Linked DNA regions of Reyranella humidisoli. The protein of the gene in region 1 interacts with the protein of each later gene in a pairwise test. Links are inferred from orthologs where the notes say so. Each region holds a gene or a part of one and is shown on either strand. Other genes may lie near its edges. The genes, in order: KQ910_RS04435 and KQ910_RS02935.

Evidence for each region.
Region 2: the proteins of KQ910_RS04435 (region 1) and KQ910_RS02935 interact in binary tests that used the Escherichia coli proteins (3 or more experiments, as listed by UniProt). The link is inferred for Reyranella humidisoli from one-to-one orthologs.

The regions. Positions count from the first base shown.
Region 1 is NZ_JAHOPB010000001.1:894,273-900,390, forward strand. The notes cover bases 1,744-4,503. They hold KQ910_RS04435 (PTS sugar transporter subunit IIA), read right to left. Parts: upstream 3,479-4,503; coding sequence 3,008-3,478; downstream 1,744-3,007. Other genes in these bases: KQ910_RS27130 (heparinase II/III family protein), read right to left, coding at 1,744-1,994; KQ910_RS04425 (Hsp20 family protein), read left to right, coding at 2,268-2,729; KQ910_RS04430 (DUF1150 family protein), read left to right, coding at 2,764-2,985; rpoN (RNA polymerase factor sigma-54), read right to left, coding at 3,608-4,503. Outside these bases: trpS (tryptophan--tRNA ligase), read left to right, coding at 1-308; more of KQ910_RS27130, read right to left, coding at 312-1,743; more of rpoN, read right to left, coding at 4,504-5,143; KQ910_RS04445 (ribonuclease D), read right to left, coding at 5,228-5,851; KQ910_RS04455 (complex I NDUFA9 subunit family protein), read left to right, coding at 6,095-6,118. UniProt on the Escherichia coli protein: Seems to have a role in regulating nitrogen assimilation.
Region 2 is NZ_JAHOPB010000001.1:593,503-600,097, reverse strand. Bases 1,664-4,900 are described here. They hold KQ910_RS02935 (DUF4118 domain-containing protein), read left to right. Parts: upstream 1,664-2,024; coding sequence 2,025-4,700; downstream 4,701-4,900. Other genes in these bases: KQ910_RS02930 (response regulator), read left to right, coding at 4,690-4,900; kdpC (potassium-transporting ATPase subunit KdpC), read left to right, coding at 1,664-2,009. Also shown: potassium-transporting ATPase subunit KdpB, read left to right, coding at 1-1,407; more of kdpC, read left to right, coding at 1,419-1,663; more of KQ910_RS02930, read left to right, coding at 4,901-5,373; KQ910_RS02925 (hypothetical protein), read right to left, coding at 5,391-5,870; KQ910_RS02920 (tetratricopeptide repeat protein), read right to left, coding at 5,867-6,595. UniProt on the Escherichia coli protein: Member of the two-component regulatory system KdpD/KdpE involved in the regulation of the kdp operon. KdpD may function as a membrane-associated protein kinase that phosphorylates KdpE in response to environmental signals.

The DNA.
Region 1 (6,118 bases):
ACACGCTAGAGGATGCGGAGAAGCGGCCCGACGCCGACAACCTGCTGGGCATCTATGCCGCCCTCGCCGACCAGGAGAAGGACGCCGTCGTCGCCCAGTTCGCCGGCAGGCAGTTCTCCGAGTTCAAGACGGCGCTGACCGAACTCGCCGTCGCCAAGCTCGGCCCGATCGGCGCGGAGATGCAGCGGCTGATGAAGGATCCGGGCCATGTCGACGGCGTGCTGCGCAACGGCGCCCAGCGCGCCCGTGCCATCGCCGCGCCGATCCTCGACGAGGTTTATCGGACGGTGGGATTCCTCAGGCCGTAAGCCTCAGCCTTCCATGCGCGTGAGGGCCCACTTCACCGTGGTGCCCTCCGGCGGGACCTGGCCGACCAGCACGATCTGCTCGGTGCGGCGCACGCGGCCCTCTTCGCCGAGATAGATGCTCTCGGCGAGGCCGATGCCGGCGCCGGTCGCGCGCAGGCGCCAGCCGCGGCCGCTCGGCAGGCGCATCAGCACCGCCTGGCCGCTCTGGGCGAGGGTGGCCTTCACCGTCGGATGCAGGTGGAAGCGCACGATGTAGCGCTGGTCCGGCACCGTCACGGGGCGGCCCTCGTAGCCCAGGAACGAGTCTTCGCCGCGCAGGTCGCCGCCGTCGGGCGAGAGCCAGAGGCGACGGCGGTGGATGATGCCATAGAGCGAGCGATAGCCGTCGTGGCACATGTCGAGCCATTGCGCGCCGCCATCGTCGGCGCGATCGATCAGCACGTTGCCAGCGCGATATTCGAGCGCGCCATGATTGGTGATCTCGGTCGAGTTCACGTCGTCGACCACCGCCGTCGAATGCGCGGCGGTGAAGCGCATGAAATGCTGCCAGTCGCGCGGAGCCCCCGGATAGGTGCCGCAGTTCACGATCAGCCGCTCGTGCGCCGCGCTCATCTCGAAGCTCAGCGTGCCAGCGTGCGCGATGCCGTCCATCCCGCGCCCCGGCGGGCTCCCGGCATCGGCGATCACCAGCGAGGTACCGGCCGACAGCCGCTGGAAACCGCTCGCCAGTGCCATGGTCGGCGCGACTTCGCCCGAACCCGAGCGCGCCAGCACGAGGTCGATCAGGCGGCGGTCGCCTTCCCAGGTGCCGTTGAACAGCGACAGGCCGCCGTCGCCGTGGCGGAAGAAGCGCAGCATCGGCGCCATGCGATCGATCGCGGCAACCAGTTCGGCGGGCGCCCGGCGTTCGGCCGAGGCCAGCGCCGCGCGCACGTCGATCAGGTGGCGCAGCACCGCGAGTTGCAGGTGGGGCGCGCGTTCGGAAACGATGCCGTCGTGCAGCACGTAGCGCTTCACGAACTTCGCCAGCCGCGACAGCGACTGGTCGAGGCTCTTCTCGAAGTGCTTGCCGTCACGGATGAAGGCCAGGTCGGCGAAGATCAGCGCCTTGTAGACGGCGACGGCCTCGTGGCCGACCATGCCGCGGCGCGCGACGCGGCGCAGATGGACGCGCTGGCGGCCTAGCGAGAAGACGAAACGCGCGGCGAAGCCGGGGTCGGCCGCCGAGGCCAGCCATTCGTAGTGGCGGATCCAGGCGACCATGCGGGCCGCGAGCACGTCGCGCTTCCACGTCACCGGCGACCAGCGCCATTCGCGATTGGTCCAGTCGTCGACCAGCTTGGCGGCCAGCATCGCGCCGTGCGGGTCGCCATTGTCGCGCAGGTCGCGCAGCCAGGCGAAGCCGTTAAGCGCATCGAGCCAGAGCGGGGCGGCGCCGGGGCGCTGCCAGGGGGGATCGTCCGATTCGGGCAGGACCGTCCCGACGCTGCCGGCGGCGGCAAATTCACCGGCCTGGAGCAACCGCTGGCCCAGCACCGGATCGCCCGGCCAGGAATCGGAGGCGACCGCGAAGAAGCTACGCGGCGTGTTGTAGCCCAGCGTGAGCGAATAGAGGGAGGAGCCGAGGAGCCAGCGTCCGAATGCCTGCCGCTCCCGCTTCGCGGCCGCGGAGGGGCGTGCCGGCACCGAGCGGATCGGCCGGGCTCCGGAAACCAAAGGCTCACCGGGCCGTCTTGTGTCAGAGGCGACCAGCGTCATCGTTTCTGTTCTTTGGCCCGGGAGGCTCGAGCGGCCGGGCGGTGGAGGGGTTTTTTTGTATTTTAGCCCAGTCGGAGCCCGGTGGCGATGGGCAGCAGGGCCCGCGACCAGCCCTTGAACCGCAGATCACGCACACCAGATTCATTCCAAGGGAACGCCCGAACGGGGTTCCCGGCCACTCGCTCCACGGAGGAGGGTTACATGAGTCGCGTAACGATGTTCAATTCGCCCTTGTTACTGGGCTTCGACCAGCTCGAGCGGACGCTCGACCGGCTGGCCAAGAACGCCGAGGGCTATCCCCCCTACAATATCGAGCGGATCGGCGAGAACGGACTGCGAATCACGCTTGCGGTTGCCGGCTTCACCAGCGACGGCCTGACGATCGAACTGGTCGAGAATCAGCTCACGGTGCGCGGCAAGCAGACTGACGACAGCGACCGGATTTATCTCCATCGCGGCATAGCGGCCCGCCAGTTCCAGAAGGCGTTCATGCTCGCCGACGGGATCGAGGTGGTCGGTGCCCGGCTCGACAACGGCCTTTTGTCGATCGACCTGGTCCGGCCCGTCGTGGAGCCCCGAATTCGAACCATTCGCATCGATGCTGGCCAGGCGGCCGGTGCTGCGGATCAGACGATCGATATTACCGCGCGTCGCAGCCGTTGAGGCGGAGCGCGTTGATGCTGCCAAGGAGGTAGCCATGGAAAACAATGTTCTGAGCTTCACGCCGCTCGCCGACGAGGCTTTCCTCAGCCTGGGCGCGGAGCAGATCGCCTACGTGAAGGCCATCAACCTGCCCGACGGCGCCCATGCGGTCGGCATTTTCTCGGCGGACGGCAAACCGATGGCGTCGGTGCCTTCAATCGAGATCGCGCAGGCGCTCATCCGCCAGCACGAGCTGGAGCCCGCGCTGGTCCACTGAGGAAAAGTCGGCGGAAAGCGGTTCAGGCCGCGCTTTGGGTCTGGACCGTCTCGATGAGCAGCGCATACAGCGCCTCGGCATTCTCGGTCGCGCGCAGCTTCTCGACGAGGCTGCGATCACGCAGCAGACGTGAAACGCGGGCCAGCGCCTTCAAATGGTCGGCGCCGGCACCTTCCGGCGTGACCAGCAGGAACACGATGTCCACGGGCCGCTCGTCGATCGCATCGAAGTCGACGGGATGCGCCAGGCGGGCAAACAGGCCGAGCGGCCGGGTCATGGTCGAGAGCCGCCCATGCGGGATCGCGATGCCGCCACCGATACCGGTCGACCCGAGGCGTTCGCGCTCGAGCAGACGGTCGAACAGCCTGCGCTCGTCGATCTGGAAGAGACCGGCCGCGCGGCTGGCGATCTCGGCCAGCAGCGCCTTCTTGCCGGTCGCCTTGGCGCTGGCCAGAACGGCATCCGGGCCGGTCAGCAAATCGGCGATTTCCACAATGTCACCAATGGGTTAGCAAGCGCGAACTTGAATCCGCCCTGCGAGGGGTGCGCCCCTATAAGCGCCTCCCCCGACCGGGTCAAGCCATCGCTCGGCAGCACGGGTGAGCCCGCCGCGCGTGGCGTGTCAGTCGGCCGGACCGGTCATCGCCTCGATGGCGACGGCGGCGGACGAGAGGCCCGGCATCGGGCGGTTCATCCCGAGGCGGCCCAGTCGGCGGCGCTCAGCCGACGAGGGGATGCGCATGGCTTCGCGATACTTGGCGACCGTGCGTCGCGCGATCTCGACGCCCTCGCCCTTCAGCAGATCGACGATGCGATCGTCGCTGAGCGGCTGGTGCGCATTCTCGCCGCCAACCAGGTGACGGATGCGCGAGCGCACCGACTCAGAGGAGACGACCACGCCCGGCGTGCGCGCCGGCAGGGACGAGGTGAAGAAATATTTCAGCTCGAAGATGCCCCGCGGCGTGTTGATGTACTTGTTCGAGGTGACGCGGCTCACCGTGCTCTCGTGCAGCTCGGTGGCGATGGCGATGTCGCGCAGCACCAGCGGCTTCAGCGCGCTGACGCCGTGGCGGAAGAAGCCGTCCTGCTGGCGCACGATCTCGCGCGCAACCTTGAGGATCGTGGTGGCGCGCTGCTCCAGTGTCTTCACCAGCCAGTTGGCCGACTGGAAACGCTCGGCGACGAAATCGCGATCGGGCTTGGCGCGCGCGCCCTTCATGAGCGTGGCGTGATAGTTGCGGTCGACCAGGACCTTGGGCAGCGCATCGGTGTTGAGTTCGATGTGCCAACCGTCCTCGCCGGTCTCGGGATCCTTGGCCGGCGTCAGATAGAGGTCGGGCTGCACGGGCTGGATCGGTTCGAAATCGAAGGCCTGGCCGGGGCGCGGATCGAGCGTGCGCAGCTCGGAGAGCATGTCGCGCAGGTCCTCGTCGTCGACGCCGCAGCGGCGGCGGAGCTGGCCGAGTTCGCCGGCAGCGACGAGTTCCAGATTGTCGAGCAGGGCCTTCATCGCCGGATCGAGCCGGTTGCGCTCGGCGAGCTGGGCGCCCAGGCATTCGGCGACGGTGCGCGAGAACAGACCGGCCGGCTCCATCTGGCGCAGGCGCGCCCAGATCTTCTCGACCAGCGCGATATCGGTCGCGACGGCTTCGGCCACCGCCGCCGCCTCGAGACGGCAGTAGCCGGCCTCGTCGAGCCCTTCGGCGATCTTCAGGGCGATGCGGCGTTCGGCCGGGTCCTCGAACATGAGTTCGAGCTGCTCCAGTACATGGACGGCCATCGACCGCGGACGCTCGGCCACGAAATCGAGGGCGTCGGGCGCATCCTCGCGCTGGCCGACGCGGCTGGCCGATGCATCGCCGCCGCGATCGGCGTGTTCGCGGGTCCAGCGATCGTCGGCGTCCGCGAGGGCCGGCGCCGCGGCCTGCAGGGCTTCGGCGGTGTCGCGGGGCGCTTCGACGGGAGGCGCCTCGTATTCGGCGGCGGCGCCATCGTCCGCGGCGCCCTCGGACAGCAATGGGTTCTTTTCCAGCTCCTGCTGGATGAAAGCCGCAAGCTCCAGATGCGAAAACTGCAGCAGCTTGATGGCCTGCTGGAGCTGGGGCGTCATCGCCAGGGTCTGGCGCGACGCAAGAATGAGACTCGGACCGATACGCATGTCACCCCGCCCCGAAGGTCGTTGGACCTCCCCGATGGGCAGTCTTATGCAAAAACCATGCCAATGTCAGCATGGTTCATCTTATCAGTGAGCGAAAATATCCGTTTCGGGCCAGCCGGCGACGTCCAGGCGCGCGCGGGTGGGCAAGAACCGGAAGGCGGCGTCCGCCAGTTCGCGACGGCCCTCGCGCTCGAGAAGCGCGTCCAGTCGGGCTTTCAGCGCGTGCAAATGCAGCACGTCGGAAGCGGCATAGGCAAGCTGCTCGTCGGTCAGGCTGTCGGCACCCCAGTCGGAGGTCTGCTGCTGCTTGGACAGGTCGACGCCCAGCAGCTCGCGACACAGGTCCTTGAGGCCGAAACGATCGGTGAAGGTGCGCACCAGCTTGGCCGCGATCTTGGTGCAGTAGACCGGCTCGCAGCGCACGCCCAGCGAATGCTCCAGAACGGCAATGTCGAAACGGCCGAAATGAAAGAGTTTCAGCACCTTAGGATCGGCGATCAGGGCGGCCAGCCGCGGCGCCTTGGCCGCGCCTTTGGGCGCCCCACGCGGGATCTGGACCAGATGGGCGTTGCCGTCGCCGCCCGAGAGCTGGACCAGGCAGAGCCGGTCGCGATGGGGGTTGAGACCCATGGTCTCGGTATCGATGGCCACGACGGACCCAAACGAAACGTCCGCGGGAAGATCGCCGCGGTGAAGGCTGATCGCCATTAGGGGGTGCTCCGACTGACCTGCATGGTGCCCAGGAGAAGACTCGAACTTCCACGCCTCGCGGCGCTAGTACCTGAAACTAGTGCGTCTACCAATTCCGCCACCTGGGCACGGCATGCGGTCTAGTGCGGGCGCTGAGTTAGGGCTGTGCCGCCCGGATGTCAACCGCGCTGCGCTCCCCAAGGTCACGCCAGGGCGCTACACCCCTTGCGCCGTCGTGGCTTTGGGCTATAGGCAGCTTCCATGAACATCAAGCAGGTCACGGTC
Region 2 (6,595 bases), 300 kb from region 1 along the record:
CCCAACGAACTGGCGCTCAGTGTCCTGCTGGCCGGCCTCACGCTGATCTTCGTGCTGGCGGTCGTGAGCATTCCGAGCTTCGCGACCTATGCCGGCGGCGCGGTTTCCGTCGTCGTGCTGATCGCGCTGTTCGTCACCCTGATCCCGACGACGATCGGCGCGCTTCTGTCGGCCATCGGCATCGCCGGTATGAACCGGCTGGTGCGCTTCAACGTGCTGGCGACCTCCGGCCGCGCGGTCGAGGCGGCGGGCGACGTCGACACGCTGCTGCTCGACAAGACCGGCACGATCACGCTGGGCAACCGCCACGCCACGCAGTTCATTCCGGTGACGGGCGTGAGCGAGGACGAGGTGGCGCAGGTGGCCCAGCTCGCCAGCCTGGCCGACGAGACGCCCGAGGGCCGTTCGATCGTCGTGCTGGCCAAGGAGAAATACGGCCTGCGCGGCGTCGACGTGGCGGAGCTGCACGCGAAGTTCGTGCCCTTCACGGCGCAGACGCGCATGAGCGGCGTCGACCACGAAGGCGCGGTCGTCCGCAAGGGCGCGATCGATTCGGTGATCGAGCATGCCCGCTCGCTCGGCATCACGCCGCCGGTGGAGGAAGTGAACCGCATCGCCACGACCATCGCCAAGGAGGGTGGCACGCCGCTTGGCGTATCGCGCAACGGCCGCATCCTGGGCGTGGTCTATCTCAAGGACATCGTGAAGGGCGGCATCCGCGAGCGCTTCGCGGAGCTGCGCGCCATGGGCATCCGCACCGTGATGATCACCGGCGACAATCCGCAGACGGCCGCCGCGATCGCTGCCGAAGCGGGCGTCGACGACTTTCTCGCCCAGGCGACCCCGGAGGCCAAGCTGCGCCTGATCCGCGAGGAGCAGGCCAAGGGCAAGCTGGTGGCCATGTGCGGCGACGGCACCAACGACGCACCGGCGCTCGCTCAGGCCGATGTCGGCGTCGCGATGCAGACCGGCACCAACGCCGCGCGCGAGGCCGGCAACATGGTCGATCTCGACAGCGACCCGACCAAGCTCATCGAGATCGTGGCCATCGGCAAGCAGCTGTTGATGACGCGCGGGGCACTCACGACGTTCTCGATCGCCAACGACGTGGCGAAGTACTTCGCCATCATCCCGGCGATGTTCATTGCCTTCTATCCGCAGCTCGGCGTGCTGAACGTCATGGGGCTGGCGACACCGCAGAGCGCCATCCTCTCGGCCATCATCTTCAATGCCCTGATCATCGTGGCGTTGATCCCGCTCGCCCTGCGCGGCGTGCAGTACCGGCCGAGCGGCGCCGCGTCCCTGCTGCGCCGCAACCTGCTCGTCTACGGAATAGGCGGCCTCGTCGTGCCCTTCGTCGGCATCAAGCTGATCGACGTCGTGGTCGCGGCCGCCGGCCTCGCCTGAAGGAGATCGTCATGCTTCGTCATTTCCGTGCGTCCGTCGTCATGCTGGTGCTGATGACCGTCCTGCTGGGTCTCGCCTATCCGCTCGCCATGGTGGGAGTGGCGGGCGCGACTTTCCCCGGTCAGGCGGCCGGATCGCTCATCGTAAAGGACGGCAAGGTCGTCGGCTCGACGCTGATCGGCCAGCCCTTCACCGGCGAGGGCTACTTCCACGGCCGACCCTCGGCCACGACCGACACCGATCCGGCCGATTCGACCAAGACCGTGGCCGCGCCCTACAACGCGGCCGGGTCGGCGGGCTCGAACCTGGGGCCGACCTCCAAGGCCCTGGTCGACCGCGTCAGGGAAGACGCCGACCGGCTCGGCCGCGGCGTGCCGGTCGACCTGGTGACGACCTCCGGCAGCGGCCTCGATCCGCACGTCTCGCCGCAGGCGGCCGCGTGGCAGGTGGCGCGGGTGGCCAAGGCGCGCGGCCTGCGCGAGGCCGAGGTGCAGGCGCTGGTGGCGCAACACACCGAGGGCCGCATGTACGGCCTGCTGGGCGAGGCGCGGGTCAACGTGCTGCAGCTCAACCTCGCCCTCGACGCGCTGCCCAAGCGGTGACAATGATCGGCCTGAATGCCCGCGACTTCTGACGATCTCCGGCCCTCGCCCGACGCGCTCCTGAAGGCGGCGGAAAAGGAGTCGCGCGGCAAGCACAAGATCTTCCTCGGCGCGGCACCGGGCGTGGGCAAGACCTGGGAAATGCTGTCGGCCGCCCATCGCCGCAGTCGCGAGGGTATCGACGTGGTGGTCGGCGTCGTCGAGACGCATGGCCGCGTCGAGACCGAGGCCCAGCTCAAGGGACTGGAGATCCTGCCGCGCCGCATCGTCGAGTATCGCGGCCGCACGATCGGCGAGATGGACCTCGACTCCATCCTCAAGCGGCGTCCGGCGCTGGTCCTCGTCGACGAGCTCGCCCACACCAACGCCGAGGGCAGTCGCCATCCCAAACGCTACCTCGACGTCGAGGAGCTGCTGGCCGCCGGCATCGACGTCTATTCGACCCTGAACGTCCAGCATATCGAGAGCCTGAACGATGTGGTGGCGCGGATCACGCGCATCCGAGTGCGCGAGACCGTGCCGGACCGCGTGGTCGATGCCGCCGACGAGGTCGAACTGATCGACCTGACGCCCGCCGACCTGATCGCCCGCCTTGCCCAGGGCAAGGTCTATGTCCGTGACCAGGCCCAACGCGCGCTGCGCCACTATTTCTCGCCGGGCAACCTGACGGCCTTGCGCGAACTGGCGCTGCGGCGCACTGCCGTACGCGTAGACGAGCAGATGCGCAGCTACATGCGCGAGCATGCCATCGCCGGCCCCTGGGCCGCGGGCGAACGGGTGATCGTCTGCCTCGATCCCGGCCCCGGTGCGGCCAATGCCGTGCGCGCCGCCAAGCGCAGCGCCGACGCGCTCGATGCCGAACTGATCGCGCTCTATGTCGAGACCGACCGGCACGCCACGCTGTCCGACGCCGAGCATGCGCGGCTGGCCGAGGCGCAACGTCTGGCGGCCCAGCTCGGTGCCGAGATCGTAACCGTGCCCGGCCGCTCGGTCGTCGAGGAGATTCTGGCCTTTGCGCGCTCGCGCAACGCCACGCGCGTCGTGGTCGGCAAGTCGCGGCGTTCGCGCTGGTTCGAATTGCGCCACGGCTCGGTGGTCGACGAACTGGTGAGGGCGGGCTCGGGTCTCGCCGTCGAGGTGGCGCCGTCTGGCGAGGGCGAGCAGAAGAGCGGGCCGCGCGACTGGCTGCGCGACGTGCCGCTCACGTCCGGCCCCTACCTCGAGGGCGCGCTGGGCGCGGCGATGGCCACCGCCATCGGCGTCCTGATCGACCGGCTGATCGTGCTGCCCAACGTCTCGCTGGTCTACGTGCTGCCGGTGCTGTTCTCGGCGGCGCGGCACGGGCTGGTGCCATCGCTGTGGGTCTCGGCGCTCAGCGTCGCCTGCTTCAACTTCTTCTTCCTGCCGCCGCTCTACCAGTTCACCATCGCCGATCCCGCCAACGTGATGGCGCTTTTCCTGTTCGTCGTGGTGGCGGTCATCGCGAGCGCGCTGGCGGCGCGGACCCGCACCCAGACAGAATCAGCCCGTCGCGAGGCGCGGACCACCGCCGGGCTCTACGCCTTCAGCCGCAAGATCGCGGGTGTCGTCGATCTCTACGATCTCCTCTGGATCGTCGTCTCGCATCTCGCCCGGCTGCTCGGGGCGGAGATCGTCGTGCTGATGCCCGAGGCCGGCGGCCTCACGACCCGCGCGGCCTTCCCGCCCGACGGCGCGCTGAGCGACGCGGACCTCGCGGCCGCGCGCTGGTCGTGGGATGCCGATCGGCCCGCCGGACGCGGCACCGATACGCTGCCGGGTGGACGCTGGCTGTTCCTGCCCATCCGCACCAGCCGCTCGGCCATCGCGGTGATCGGCGTACTGCCCAATAAGGAGGGGCATGAGCTCAATGCAGGCGAACGCCGGCTGCTCGAAGCGGTGGGCAATCAGGCCGCCGTCGCCATCGAGCGCGTGACCCTGGCCGAGGATATCGACCAGGCGCGGCTGGGCGCCGAACGGGAACGGCTGCGTTCGGCGATGCTGACCTCGGTATCGCACGACCTGCGCACGCCACTCGCCTCGATCATCGGCGCGCTCTCCAGCCTTCGCAGCTTCGGCGAGCGCTACGACGCAGCGGCGCGCGAGGAGCTGCTGGCGACGGCGCAGGGTGAGGCCGAGCGGCTCGACCGATTCGTCGGCAACCTTCTCGACATGACACGCCTCGATGCCGGGGCGATCGTCCCCAAGCGCGAAGCGGTGGAGGTTGGCGATCTCGTCTCGACCGCTCTGCGGCGCGCGGCACCGCTGGTTGCCGGGCATGAGACGTCGAGCGCGGTGTCTCCCGACCTGCCTGCGCTGCAACTCGATTTCGTCCTGGCCGAGCAGGTCCTGTTCAACCTTCTCGACAATGCGGCCAAGTATTCCGCGCCCGGCGGCCGGATCTCGGTCGAAGCGAGACAGGAGAGCGGCCGGGCCGCGATCATGGTCCGCGACGAGGGGCCGGGACTTGGCGAGGGCGATCTCGACCGCATCTTCGACAAGTTCTATCGCGCCGAATCGGGCGACCGGCGGCGGGCCGGCACGGGCCTGGGCCTCGCCATCGCCCGTGGCTTCGTCGAGGCGATGGGCGGTACGCTCACCGCGCGCAACCGGGGCGATCGCAGCGGGGCCGAGTTCATGGTGAGTTTCCCGGTGTTCCCCAATGACGGCTGACGGCGCCACGATCCTGATCGTCGAGGACGAGCCGCCGATCCGCAGGTTGCTGCGCACGACCCTCGCGGCCCATGAGTATCGCACGCTGGAAGCGGGGACGGGCGCGGAGGCGCTGCAGGCGATGCGGCATCACCGGCCGGACCTGATCCTGCTCGATCTCGGCCTGCCTGATCGCGACGGGCTCGAGCTGATCGCCGAGATACGCAAGCTCGGGCCGGTCCCCATCGTGGTTCTCTCGGGCCGCGGCGAAGAGGCCACCAAGGTGGCCGCCCTCGATTCCGGCGCCGACGACTACGTCACCAAGCCGTTCGGCGCCGAGGAACTGATGGCGCGTCTGCGCGCGGCGTTGCGTCATCGGCTTCAGCAGCAGGGCGCGGACCGCGGCTTCACCAGCGGCACGCTCAAGGTCGACCTGGTGCGGCGGCTGGTCGAGCGGGAGGGCGAGACGGTGAAGCTGTCGCCCAAGGAGTACGACATCCTCGAACAGCTCGCGATCCATGCCGGCAAGGTGCTGACGCACCGTCACCTGCTGCGGGAGGTCTGGCGCGACGAGGCCGTCGATCCGCAGTATTTGCGGGTCTACATCCGCCAGCTGCGCCAGAAGATCGAGACCGACCCGGCCTCGCCTCAGCACGTCCTCACCGAGCCGGGCGTGGGGTACCGGCTGGTCTGAGGGACCTTTGCGCCTTCCTAAGGGGCGCACTCCGCGCGCATGGCCGGCGTGATCGGATCGGCCGGCATGCTGAGCTTGCAGTGATAGTCGAAGGCGGCGCGATAGGGCGCGGCGATGCGACCCTTGGCCTGGATCGGCAGGACGACACGTCCGCCGCGACGGTCGATCTGCTGGCGGCCGTAGCCGATGTTGGTGCCGTCAGGGAAGTAAGCGTCGAAGAAGGAGTGACCGGCCGTCGAGGTGAATTCGACGGTCAGCACGGCGCCGTCGACGCATTCGAAGCGTGGGCCGCTCTTCAGGACGCCGGTCTCCGTGTTCTTTCCCGAGGGGCCGGAGACTGTCCAGTTCGAAGTCGAGCCCGTCTTCGAGGCTTCGGCTTTCAGGACGCCGCAGGCCAGGTTGGCCGGCGGCGGGCTTGCGGGTTTGCTTGCTGTCTGAGCGTGCGCAGGACCGGCGAGAAGCGCCGCCGTTACCGGCAGCAAAAGACTCAACTTCATTTGGGGAGACCGTCCAGCGCCTTCTTTGCCTCGGCATCGTTCTGTGCCGCCGCCTGTTGTAGCCAAACCCGGGCCTTTGTCACATCGGCGGTAAGCCCGGCGCCGCCCTTGGCCAGCAGCAGGCCCAGCTTGCGCTGGGCCTCGGCCAGGCCCGTCAGCGCTGCGCGCTCGTACCAGTCGGCCGCCTGCGTGCCGTCGTGCGGGAAGCCTGCCCTGGCCGGCGCCATCGGATCGTAGAAGGACGCAAGTTCGAGCTGCGCGGCGGCGTTGCCCTGCTCGGCGGCCTGGCGGAACACGAGGAAGGAGGCCGCGGTGTCGCCGGCCTTCGCGAAGTCCTGGGCCTTGGCCAGCATGGCTTCGGGCGTGGGCTTCGTTGCGAGATACTCCGCGACCGTCTCACGCACCGACTTCGCGGGAGGCTGCACGGGCGTCGGCGTGGGCGGGGTCGCCGTGGCAACGACGGGCTCCGGCGGATGCAGATGGTTGGTCCAGTAATAATAGCCGCCGCCCACGACCAGCAGCACGAGGACAGCCGCGATCATCCATCGCGTCGCGCCGGAGCGTTTCGGCATGTCCGCCATCGGATCGCGCGCCGCCCGCAAGTCGGGACGCGGCGGTGGGGGCGGCGGCGGCTCGGGCGCGATCTCCAGCGGTGGCGGCAGTTCGGGCTCGGGCGGCGGCGCCGGTTGCTGGCGGCGCCGCAGGCGCACCGTGTCGTCGTAGGT